2 regions of the Rhodococcus sp. PD04 genome follow, and region 1 is predicted to be linked to the other one. Evidence: riboswitches for the same ligand, from Rfam matches in the RefSeq annotation. Region 1 holds a riboswitch; the other holds the start of a gene.
What was found. Region 1 has a riboswitch for glycine ahead of gcvP (aminomethyl-transferring glycine dehydrogenase). Riboswitches for the same ligand answer to the same signal wherever they lie in the genome.

Region 1 (5,596 bases):
CGGTCGATCTCCTCACGGATCGAGATCATCGCGTCGATGAACGCGTCGAGTTCGGCGATGTCCTCGCTCTCGGTGGGTTCGACCATGAGGGTGCCGGCCACCGGGAAGCTCATCGTCGGCGCGTGGAAACCGTAGTCGGCCAGACGCTTCGCGACGTCGTCGACCGTCACCCCCGTCGCCTTCGTCAGCGGCCGCAGATCGAGGATGCACTCGTGGGCGACCATGCCGGTCTCCCCCGTGTACAGCACCGGGAAATACTCGTCGAGACGACGCGCGATGTAGTTCGCCGACGCGATCGCCGTCAGCGACGCGCGACGCAGTCCCTCGGCACCCATCATCTTGATGTACGCCCAGGTGATCGGCAGGATCGACGCCGACCCGTAGGGTGCCGCCGAGACCGGTCCCGCTCCCCCGAGTCCCGGCTCCGCCGGGTGACCCGGCAGATACGGGGCCAGATGCGAGCGGACACCGATCGGGCCGACACCCGGACCGCCGCCACCGTGCGGGATGCAGAACGTCTTGTGCAGGTTCAGGTGGCTCACATCGCCACCGAACTTGCCCGGCCGCGCCAGACCCACGAGAGCGTTGAGGTTGGCGCCGTCGATGTACACCTGACCGCCGGCGTCGTGCACCGCACCGCAGATGTCGGCGATGTCGTGCTCGTAGACACCGTGCGTCGACGGATAGGTGATCATGATCGCGGCCAGACGCGCACCGTGGTCGGTGATCTTGGCACGCAGGTCGTCGAGATCGACGTCGCCGTTCGGGCGGCACGCGACGACCTCGACACGCATGCCCGCCATCACGGCGGACGCGGCGTTGGTGCCGTGCGCGCTCGACGGGATGAGGCAGATGTCCCGATCGGTGTCGCCACGGTCGAGGTGGTAGTGGCGGATCGCGAGCAGGCCCGCGTACTCGCCCTGGCTGCCCGCGTTGGGCTGCAGGCTCACGGCGTCGTAACCCGTCACCGCGGCGAGCCAGCCCTCCAGGTCGGCGATGAGACGGCGGATGCCGGCCGTCTGGTCCGCCGGAGCGAAGGGATGCAGACCCGCGAACTCGGGCCAGGTGATGGCCTCCATCTCGGCGGCAGCGTTGAGCTTCATCGTGCACGAGCCCAGGGGAATCATCGTCCGGTCGAGGGCGAGATCCTTGTCGGACAGACGCCGCAGATACCGCATCATCGCGGTCTCGGTGCGGTAGCGAGTGAACGCCTCGTGCTGCAGGAACTCGCTCGTGCGAGCAAGGGCCTGCGGCAGCGCCGTTCCCTCGGCGGCCTCACCGGCGGTGACACCGAAGGCACCCAGGACCGCGTCGACATGCGCCGCGGTGGTCGCCTCGTCGCACGAGATCGACACGTGATCGTCGTCGACCCGGTACAGGTTGATGCCGGCCTCGAGGGCGGCGGCGAGCACGGCATCGACCCGCCCCGGGACGCGCACCAGGACGGTGTCGAAGAACTCGTCGTGCACCACCTCGACGCCGCCGGCGCGTAGACCGTCGGCGAGACGACGGGCGTGCCCGGCGACGCGGCGGGCGATGCCGGTGAGGCCTTCGGCTCCGTGGTACGAGGCGTACATGGCCGCGAGCACGGCGAGGAGCACCTGGGCGGTGCAGATGTTGCTGGTGGCCTTCTCGCGGCGGATATGCTGCTCACGGGTCTGCAACGCGAGGCGGTAGGCCGGGCTGCCGTCCGCGTCCACCGAGACACCGACGAGACGGCCGGGCAGGGTGCGGGTATGAGCGTTGCCGACGGCGAGGTAGCCGGCATGCGGCCCACCGAAGCCCATCGGCACACCGAACCGCTGGGTGGTGCCGAAGCACGCGTCGGCGCCCTGCTCCCCGGGCGGGGTGATCAGGGTCATGGCCAGCAGGTCGGCGCCGACGGCGACGAGCGCCCCGCGGTCGTGGGCCGCCGCGATGATCGGAGCAGCGTCGATGATGCGGCCCGAGGCGCCGGGCACCTGCAGGATCACACCGAAGAACTCGCCCTCGGGCAGTCCGTCGGTGGCGAGGTCGACGGTGACGATCTCGATGTTGAGCGGTTCGGCGCGGGTCGCCAGCACCGCGGCGGTCTGCGTGAACAGGTCGGCGTCGACGACCACGCGCGGGCTCTTGGACTTGCGGTTCGCGCGGCGCAGCAGGGTCATCGCCTCGGCGGCGGCGGTGGCCTCGTCGAGCATCGACGAGTTCGCGATCTCCATGCCGGTCAGGTCGGCGACCATGGTCTGGAAGTTCAGCAGCGCCTCGAGGCGTCCCTGGCTGATCTCCGGCTGGTAGGGGGTGTAGGCCGTGTACCAGGCGGGGTTCTCGATGATGTTGCGCAGCAGCACGGGCGGCGTGAGCGTGTCGTAGTAGCCGTGACCGATCATCGACGTCGCCACGGTGTTCTGCGACGCCAGTGCCTTCAGTTCGGCGAGTACGTCGTGCTCGGAGCGGGGCGCGTCGAGGACGTCGAGGCCGGTCGGCACGTTGTCCGCACGGTCGTCGAGGATGGCGGCCGGCACCGCGGCGGTGGCGAGGGCGTCGAGGGAATCGACTCCGACGACGTCGAGGATCCGGTTCAGGCCGGCGGTGTCGGGGCCGATGTGGCGATCGGCGAAGTTCGAGGTGACGGCATCTGTCATCGCAGCTCCCGGGCTGGTCGGCGAGGTCCACGTGCGCGCGGTCGCGCGAGGTGGTTCCTCCCCCTCTGTCGTGAGCTCGCGGAGCGAGCGCCTGAGAGATTCGGCCGGCCAGAGCCTTTCCCCGTGGGCGGGCGGGTGCTCCCGCCGCTTTCCAGAGACGTCGGAGCTCACGCGGTCCCGGTTGCCTGAGAGATTGACGGGGAGGTGCTGCTCCTTCGGCGCCCGGCTCGGTGTCCGGGTCTCTCCCGCGTGATGGCGACGCGTCTTCGAGTCTAGAACACGTCGCGGGGGTCGAAATACCGCAGGTGCGGAAAGTGCCGCAGGCGGTAGAGCTGAATCAGCAGAGATGATCGGTGGTGTGGTCAGCCGATGCGGCGGTTGATGCGTTCGCGGCGACGCGACGCCAGTTCGTCCTCGGGGCGTTCCTCGACGCCGCCACCGTCGGCGCGTTCGGCGGGGAAATCGGCGATGCTGCCGGTGAGCTCGCGCATCGCGCCGCTCACCGCGATCCCGAAGACGCCCTGCCCGCCCTGCAGCAGGTCGACGACCTCTTCGGGCGACGTACATTCGTAGACGGTGGTGCCGTCGGAGAAGAGAGTGATCTTCGCGAGGTCGCCCACCCCACGGCTGCGGAGATGGTCGACGGCGACGCGGATGTTCTGCAGCGAAACGCCGGTGTCGAGCAGGCGCTTGACGATCTTGAGGACGAGGATGTCCTTGAACGAGTACAGCCGTTGGCTACCGGAACCGGCAGCCCCGCGGATGGACGGTACGACCAGATTCGTGCGGGCCCAGTAGTCGAGCTGGCGGTAGCTGATACCCGCGATCTGGCAGGCGATGGGCACCCGGTAGCCGACGAGCTCGTCGGGCACCGAGTTGTCCGGAAACAGGCCCGGTTGGATCTCGTCGGTCTCGTTCGTCCGCGGCGCCGGATTCGAGCGATCGCCGGAATCGACGCCGAGTGGCTGTCCCTTCGTCCGATCTCGCACTACTGACTCCCTCTCGCGCGCCCAGTTCTGCCTCGCAACGATCGATTGGCGGATCCCCCCGACCACATCCGATCATCGAGCGCTCCCAGGCTCACCGAGTCATCCCTGGCGGATCAACTCAGCGTACGCTCCGGTGTTGGGCGCTGGGCTGCAACACGCCGACCGGAAGGCAACGTTCGACATTACTACCGTTACGGCCGACGCGCGCGTCAACGCTCGCCGCCGTGCGAACGGACGGCGTTTCAGCCGTCCGTCGCCTTGAAATCGTCGGGCGAGACGGAATCGAGGAACTCCTTGAACTTCTCGACCTCGTCCTCCCGCTCGTCGGGCATGACCAGTCCCGCCTCGGTGAGTACCGGTTCCTCGACGTGGACCGGTGCGCCGATGCGCAAGGCCACCGCCACCCCGTCGGAGGGCCGGCAGGACACGCGCATCCCTCCGTCGAAGACCAGATCCGCGTAGAACGTCCCCTCGCGCAGGTCGACGATGCGCACCTCGCGCAGGTTGTGACCGAACGCCTCGAGGAGGTTCTTGATCAGGTCGTGGGTCAGCGGCCGCGCCGGTTCGACCCCCTGCTGTTCGAGGGCGATGGCGGTCGCTTCGTTCTGCCCGATCCAGATCGGCAGATACCGATCGCCGTCGACCTCCCGCAGCAGGAGGACAGGCTGGTTCTGCGGCTGTTCGATACGAATCCCTACTATCCGCATCTCGCTCATCGCGATGCCTCCGTCCTGCTGCTCGTCGGTGGTGGGACCACCCGACAGGTACTGCCTGGAATTCTAGTGTCCTCCAGCGCATCCGTCAGGTGCCGTAGGTCACCACCCGACGGAGGGTCCGTGGTCGCGATCGGCGACGAATGCGTCACGTCAGCGGTCGAGTGCCCCCTGCACCGCCGCCTTCACCAGGCACGTGTGCAACGTCAACGACAGTGCCGCCAATTCGCGCACCATCTCCTCGGCGCGCTGCCGCGCCCCCGCGTCGCGGCCCTTCGCGATCGGGCCGGCGATCTGCGCGACGAGCGCGGCCTCGCGGTCGGCGGCGAGCTTGAATGCCCGCAGATGCCGAACCTCGAGACCGAACTCCGCCATCGCCTTCGCCGTACGGGCGAGCAGCACCGCGTCCTCGTCGAAGAAACCGGCCGGACCCGGCTTGACCAGGCCCGCCCCCACCAACTCGGTGAGGAAGGCCGCGTCGATCCCTGCACGCGTGCACAGATCGTCGCGGCTCACCCGGATCTCGCGGTCGGTGCGCAGATCCTCCGGCGACACTTCGCCACGGGCGACCGCCAGCGGGCGCGGCCGGGTGAGCCGGGTCTCGACCGATCCCACCGTGGCGGCGCCGCGGTCGATGGCCTCGAGCTGCTCCTTGATCACCTTGAGCGGAAGGTACTGATCGCGCTGCGCGGTGAGCACGTACCGCAGACGCTCGCAGTCGGCGATCGAGAAGCGTCGGTAGCCCGAGGGGGTGCGTTCCGGGCTGATCAGTCCCTCGGCCTCGAGGAACCGGATCTTCGAGATCGTCACGTCCGGGAACTCCGGACGCAGGCGGTCGAGCACCGACCCGATCGACATTCCGGCCGGCGCCGGCTGGCGGGCCGCGGTCATCAGCTACCTGCGCCCTGGTTACCTCGCGGACCGGTCAGGAACACCAGCCGGAACTTGCCGATCTGCACCTCGTCGCCGTTCGCGAGGACGGCGGAGTCGACCGGCTCGCGGTTGACGTAGGTGCCGTTGAGGCTTCCCACGTCGACGACCTGGAATTCGCCCTCGTCCTGGCGGAACTCGGCGTGCCGACGGCTGACGGTCACGTCGTCGAGGAAGATGTCGCTGTCGGGATGCCGGCCCGCCGAGGTGGTGGGCTGGTCGAGCAGGAAGCGCGATCCTGCGTTGGGCCCCCGCTTGACCACCAGCAGCGCCGATCCGGCGGGCAGGCCCTCGACACCCGAGACGGGCGCTTCGGTGGTGGCCGAGCCTGCGCCTTCCA
Region 2 (5,596 bases), 430 kb from region 1:
TGCTGCCAGGCATCGTCGCCGGCCGGGCCGGTCGATCCGATCGATTCCGAGGTGATGCGGTCGTCCCCACCGTTTCCACCGCAGGCCGCGAGGGTCGCGGCGAGCGCGGCGGCGGTCAGGGTCGACAGGAAGGTGCGCCGGGTACGGCGCGGTGCTCGGATGAAGTCCATGAGAGGCTCCTGGTCGTCGGCCCGTGGGCCGCGGATCGGGTCAGGGGGTGGAGGTGCGGCCGCCGTCGACGGGGATCACGGCACCGGTGGTGTAGGTGGAACCGGGCCCCGCGAGATACAGTGCGGCGCCGACGATCTCGTCCGGATTTCCGGCACGCCGGAGCGGCATCGCCCCGAACAGTTCGTTGGCCGAGTCCATGTCCCACGCCTTGCTGATGTCGGTGAGGAAGGCACCGGCCATGATCGTGTTGACCCGCACGCTGGGACCGTATGCCTGCGCGAAGCCCTTGGTCAGGGTGTTCAATCCCGCCTTGGCCGCCGCGTACGGCAGATCGGTGGTCATCGGCCGCTGGGAGGCGATGGAGCTGATGTTGATGATCGACCCCCCGGAACCCGCCGCCATCCGGGGACCGACGAGGGCGGTCAGACGGAAGACACCCTTGAGATTGACACCGATCACCTTGTCGAACAGTTCCTCGGTCACCTGGTCGAGGCTGGGGTACAGAGGCGCCATGCCGGCGTTGTTCACCAGGACGTCCAGGTGGCCGAACTCGTCGTAGACCCGGTCGACGACCGGCTCGTGGGCGTCCCAGTCACCGACGTGCAGTGCGAGAGGCAGGGCCTTACGCCCGGTGGTCTCGGCGACCTCCGCGGCGAGTTTCTCGCAGCTGTCGACCTTGCGGCTGACGATGACGACGTCGGCACCGGCGTTCGCAAAGGCGAGAACCATCTCGCGGCCCAGGCCGCGGCTGCCACCGGTGACGAGCGCTACCTTTCCTTCGAGCGGACGGGGATGCGTGGTCATGCGGGCTCCTGTCGATGAGGTCGGCGTCGAAGGCGCCGAAAGAGTGAGAAGGTGCGGCGGGACACCGGCGCCGCCGCAGCGACGTCGGGACGGTCCCGATGGAGTCAGGTCGAGGGAACGAGAGGGACGAGGGCCTTACCAGTTGCGGCGCCGTCGAGCATCCCGATGAAGGCATCCCATGCACCGCCGATACCACCGGCGAACTCGGTGTGGACGGGCCGGATCCGGCCGCTCCGGACGAGCGCGGCCATCTCGTCCTCGAAGGCATCGCGCGCATCGAGATGGTCGGCCAGCAGGAAGCCTTCCATCCGGGCGCGACGCCAGATCAGTTTGAGCAGGTTGTTCGGTCCGGGCACGGGTGTCGCGGAGTTGTAGACGCTGATCATCCCGCACAGAGCGATTCGGGCGTGGTCGGCGAGCACGCGGATGGCCGCTTCGAGCTGTTCGCCCCCGACATTGTCGAAATACACGTCGAGCGCGGTGGCACCGACCTCGGCCATAGCACTGCGCAGCAGGTCCTTCGCCGGCCCCTCGTGATGATCGAACGCCGCGTCGGCACCGAGTTCCCTGACAAGAGAGACCTTCTCAGGAGAGCCGGCGCTCGCGATCACCACGGCACCACGCTGTTTCGCCAGCTGGACCGCAGTGGATCCGACCGCACCGGCCGCGGACGACACGAACACCACATCGCCGCTGCGCACCTGCGCGATCCGATCGATTCCCACCCAGGCGGTCATACCCGGGATGCCGAGGACACTCAGGTGCAGGGCTGCGGGGAGGTCGTCGTGCCGGAGCCTGCGGCAGTCGGACGGGTCGACGAAACTTTCCGTCCGCCAGCCGTACTCGTGGAGAACCAGCGATCCGATCGGCAACTCGGGTCGATCGGACCAGGACACGACCCCGACCGTTGGAGCCAGCATCGGCTCCCCCAGTGCATAGGGCTCCGCGTAGGTCGCCTCACCGCCCATCCTGCCCCGCATGTACGGCTCGACGGACATGACGAGGTTCCGCACGCGGACCTGCCCCGGGGCGGGTTCGCCGAGAGCGGTTCCGACCAACTCGACGTCGGTGTCACGGGGACGGCCGCTCGGGCGCGCCCGGAGGATCCATTCGCGTCGGACGAGTTCGGTGTCCACGGTGTCGGTCACAAGGATGCCCGTTCTCTTCGTGATGCGGACGGCAGCGCGATCATCCCGCGAGTCCGGCCGTGACCTGCTCGACGAGATCGCGGCGCACGAGCTTGCCGGTGGGGGTACGGGGCAGGTCGTCGACGAACACGACGTCGTCGGGGGTCCTCGAACCGCGCAGACGTTCACGGCACCACGTGCGGATCGAATCGGCGTCGTCGTGGTTGTCGACGGCCGGCACGATCACCGCGCAGATCCGTTCGCCCCATTCGTCGTCGGGAGTACCGATGACGGCCACCTCGCGCACCTGCGGGTGGTGCGCCAGCACGTCCTCGATCTCGGCCGGTGCGATGTTCTCCCCACCTCGGATGATCGTGTCGTCCGCGCGGCCACCGATGTAGAGATAGCCGTCCTCGATCCGGGCGCGATCCCTGGTCGGGAACCAACCCTCCGCGTCCAGAACCGAACCGTTGCCCATGTACTCGCCGCTGACCTGGGCCCCGCGCACCCACAGCAGACCCGTCTGCCCGTCGGACAGCACGCGTTCGCCGTCCTCGGATCGGATCTGCGCCTCGATGCCGGGCACGATCCGCCCGGTCGAGGAGAGACGCCCTCGCAGTTCTGGTTTCGCGAAGGCCTCCCGATGGTCTTCGGGTCCGAGCACCGCGATCGTCGAACTGGTCTCCGTCAGCCCGTAGGCGTTGACGAATCCGGTGTCACCGAACGCCGCGAGAGCACGTTCGAGGACCGGCTGGGGCATCCTCGCCCCTCCGTAGGCGAGCGACTCGAGAGTCGGAACCTCGGCCGGCGCACCGTCGAGGTGGTCGACGATGCGAGCGAGCATCGTGGGCACCACCATCGCGCTGGTGACGCCCTCGGTGCGGACGAGATCGAGCCAACCCTGCGGCGTGAAGTCGGGCAGGTACACCATGCGGCGACCCGAGTAGACGTTGCTCAGGACGGCACCGAGACCTGCGATGTGATAGGGCGGCGTGCTGACCAGAGTGGCCTGTTCCTCTGCTGCGGAGCCGAATTCGACGGTGTTGATGAGGTAGGACAGCAGGTGCCGGTGCCGGAGCAGCACCCCTTTCGGAGCCGAGGTGGTCCCGGAGGTGAACAGCACGATCGCGGTTCCCTCGTCGTCCGATCGGTCGCCCTCCAGAGGGTCCGTACCCTCCGCGAGACCGAGGAATTCGTCGGTCGAGACGATTCGGTGCGCGCACCCGTCGAGCTTGCCGACAAAGTCGGCATCCGCAACGACGATCGGTTCGTCCAGCCTGTCGATCAGTTCGAGCAGCTGCGCGGCCGGAAGCCGGTAGTTCAAGGGCGCCAGTGGAACACCGGCACGACCGGCAGCGAACATGAGCGTGGGAAGGACCGGACCGTTCACTCCGACGAAGACGACGTGTCGGGCTCCGAGCTCACCGAGCAATCCCGCACCGCGCGAAGCGAGTTCGTCGAGCCGGCGGTAGGTGACGCCGTTCGCGCGAGGACCCATCGCAATCCGATCGGGGGTGGCGGCGGACGCCATGTCGAGGACCATCCCGATACCCATATGACCACCTGTCTTCAGAAGCCTTGCCGTACGAGAGAAGAGACGAATCGACCGGCGCTCGCGATCATCGGGCACCGAACCCTCGGTCGCGAGACCGTGTGATGCACACCATAGCAATTATGCCAATATTTGTGAAGGTATCGCTCGGAATTTTCTGACAGCCTTCTCACCAGGCGAAATGTGCGACACGCCACCCCGGGAGCGTCCTGATGAACCGACGTCGAAGCACATGGCATACTTGACGCCACAACTGAACAGCCACCGAACCGCGGCGGGAGAGTCCCGCACACAGCGGGCGCCGAAGGAGCAACCTCCCCGGGAATCTCTCAGGCCCCCAGACCGCCACGGCGAGGCTCCTCTGGAAAGCAACTCTTCCGGGTTCACCGAAGGTGTAAGCGGCTCCGTCCGCGAAAGCTCTCAGGTCCGATGACAGAGCGGGGAACGACAACACCCGCTGGTGCTCGTTTCGTGCACCCTGGACCCGAGGTAGACGTGTGACCGTTTCCCTGGGCGCGCCCCTGCGCGCCGATGATGCGCTGTCCGTGCCCCTGCGCGCCGATGATGCGCTGTTAGAGCAGAAGCGCGCCGACACTGCGTCGACCGAGTCGCGTGGCCCCGCTCTCCCTCCCTCCCCCGCTCCGAAATCGCCGCCTCGCACGAACCGGCGACTCGGGATCGCCGCGATCGTGCTGTCCGCGACCGCGATGGGCGCCGCAGGGTTGTTCGGCCGCAAGGCAACTCCCGAAGGCGCGGTCCTCGGTGAGGCACTGACACTCGGGCGGATGGCAGTCGGAGCGATCGGCATGCTCGTCCTGATCGCGGTGTCCCGCCGCCTCGGACAGTTGCGCCGGACCCGCCTGTCCTGGTCGGTTGTCGGCGGAGGCGTCCTTCTCGGATTGTCCCTCGCGACCTATCTGTCCGCCACGGTGTTGACCGACCTGTCCCGTGCCGTGGTTCTCCACTACCTCGGTCCCGTCGTCGCGACGGCTCTCGCCCGGGTGTTCCTGAAGGAGAGGGTCGGTCGTCTCGACGCCTTGTCGATCGGCACGGCGTTCGCCGGGATGCTGCTCGCCGCCGGTCTGGTGGGCGGTGAGTCGTCCGGGGGTGAGCACGAAACGCTGGGCACCGTATTGGGCGCGGCCTCGGGAGTCTTCTACGGCGCGGCCCTGCTGTGTTACCGCTATCGCACCGACATGCCGTCCGACGTCCGGTCCTTGTGGAACTTCGTCTTCGGTGCCGTCGCGGCAGGTGGGATGGTCGCGGTGACCCGACCCGACATGTCGGGGATGACTGCGACGAACTGGCTGTGGGCCGGTGGGTTCTTCGTCGTCTGCGGCCTGTTCGCACTGGGGCTGCTCGTCGTCGCGGGAAAGCACCTTCGCGCTGCAGAACTGTCCGGCCTGTCCTACCTCGAAGTCGTGGTCGCGTTGATGATCGGCGTGGTCGCCTTCGGAGAGTCCGTGACCGTGCTCGCCGCCGCGGGCGCCGGTCTCATCGTGGTAGCGATGGCCCTGCCGATGCTCGGTCGTCGATGACACTGCCGACATCCGGCCGCAGATGACACTGCCGACGTCCCGCCGCATATGACGAGAGGGAGGGCGCGCCGACCGGCGGGCCCTCCCTCTCGAATCCGTTCTGTTACTGCTGCTGCGGCGGCTCGGCCGGCTGCTCGGATGCGTCGTTCGCCATCCAGCGCTGGGCCGGCGGCGGGGTGGGCAGCGCCGACTGTCCTTCACCGGCACCACCCTGCGCACCTTCCGTGGCGAGACCCGTCCGGACCGCGGGATCGACCGGCTTGCGCGCGACCGCCTCGGCTTCGGCGACTGCCTGGGCCACCTCGGGGTCGCGCTTGGTCGCGAACCAGTCCTCGACCTCGGCGCTGTCGTCCTCGGGGCGTTGCAGCTCTTCGTCGACAGGACTCGGCTCGAACCGGAAGACG

Region 2: it holds a riboswitch for glycine, as region 1 does, so the genes downstream of both, U9J23_RS11330 (DMT family transporter) here and gcvP (aminomethyl-transferring glycine dehydrogenase) in region 1, are expected to answer to the same signal.

Annotation. Positions count from the first base shown of each region.
Region 1 is NZ_CP142143.1:2,875,318-2,880,913, forward strand. Features, by position in the region: gene gcvP (aminomethyl-transferring glycine dehydrogenase) at 1-2,624, opposite strand, end outside; glycine riboswitch at 2,787-2,882, opposite strand; gene U9J23_RS13265 (MerR family transcriptional regulator) at 2,987-3,613, opposite strand; gene U9J23_RS13270 (bifunctional nuclease family protein) at 3,856-4,329, opposite strand; gene ftsR (transcriptional regulator FtsR) at 4,480-5,217, opposite strand; gene garA (glycogen accumulation regulator GarA) at 5,217-5,596, opposite strand, start outside.
Region 2 is NZ_CP142143.1:2,447,174-2,452,769, reverse strand. Features, by position in the region: gene U9J23_RS11350 (ABC transporter substrate-binding protein) at 1-170, opposite strand, end outside; gene U9J23_RS11345 (SDR family NAD(P)-dependent oxidoreductase) at 211-975, opposite strand; gene U9J23_RS11340 (NADP-dependent oxidoreductase) at 1,080-2,123, opposite strand; gene U9J23_RS11335 (class I adenylate-forming enzyme family protein) at 2,164-3,657, opposite strand; glycine riboswitch at 3,920-4,009, shown strand; gene U9J23_RS11330 (DMT family transporter) at 4,152-5,192, shown strand; gene U9J23_RS11325 (SPFH domain-containing protein) at 5,296-5,596, opposite strand, start outside.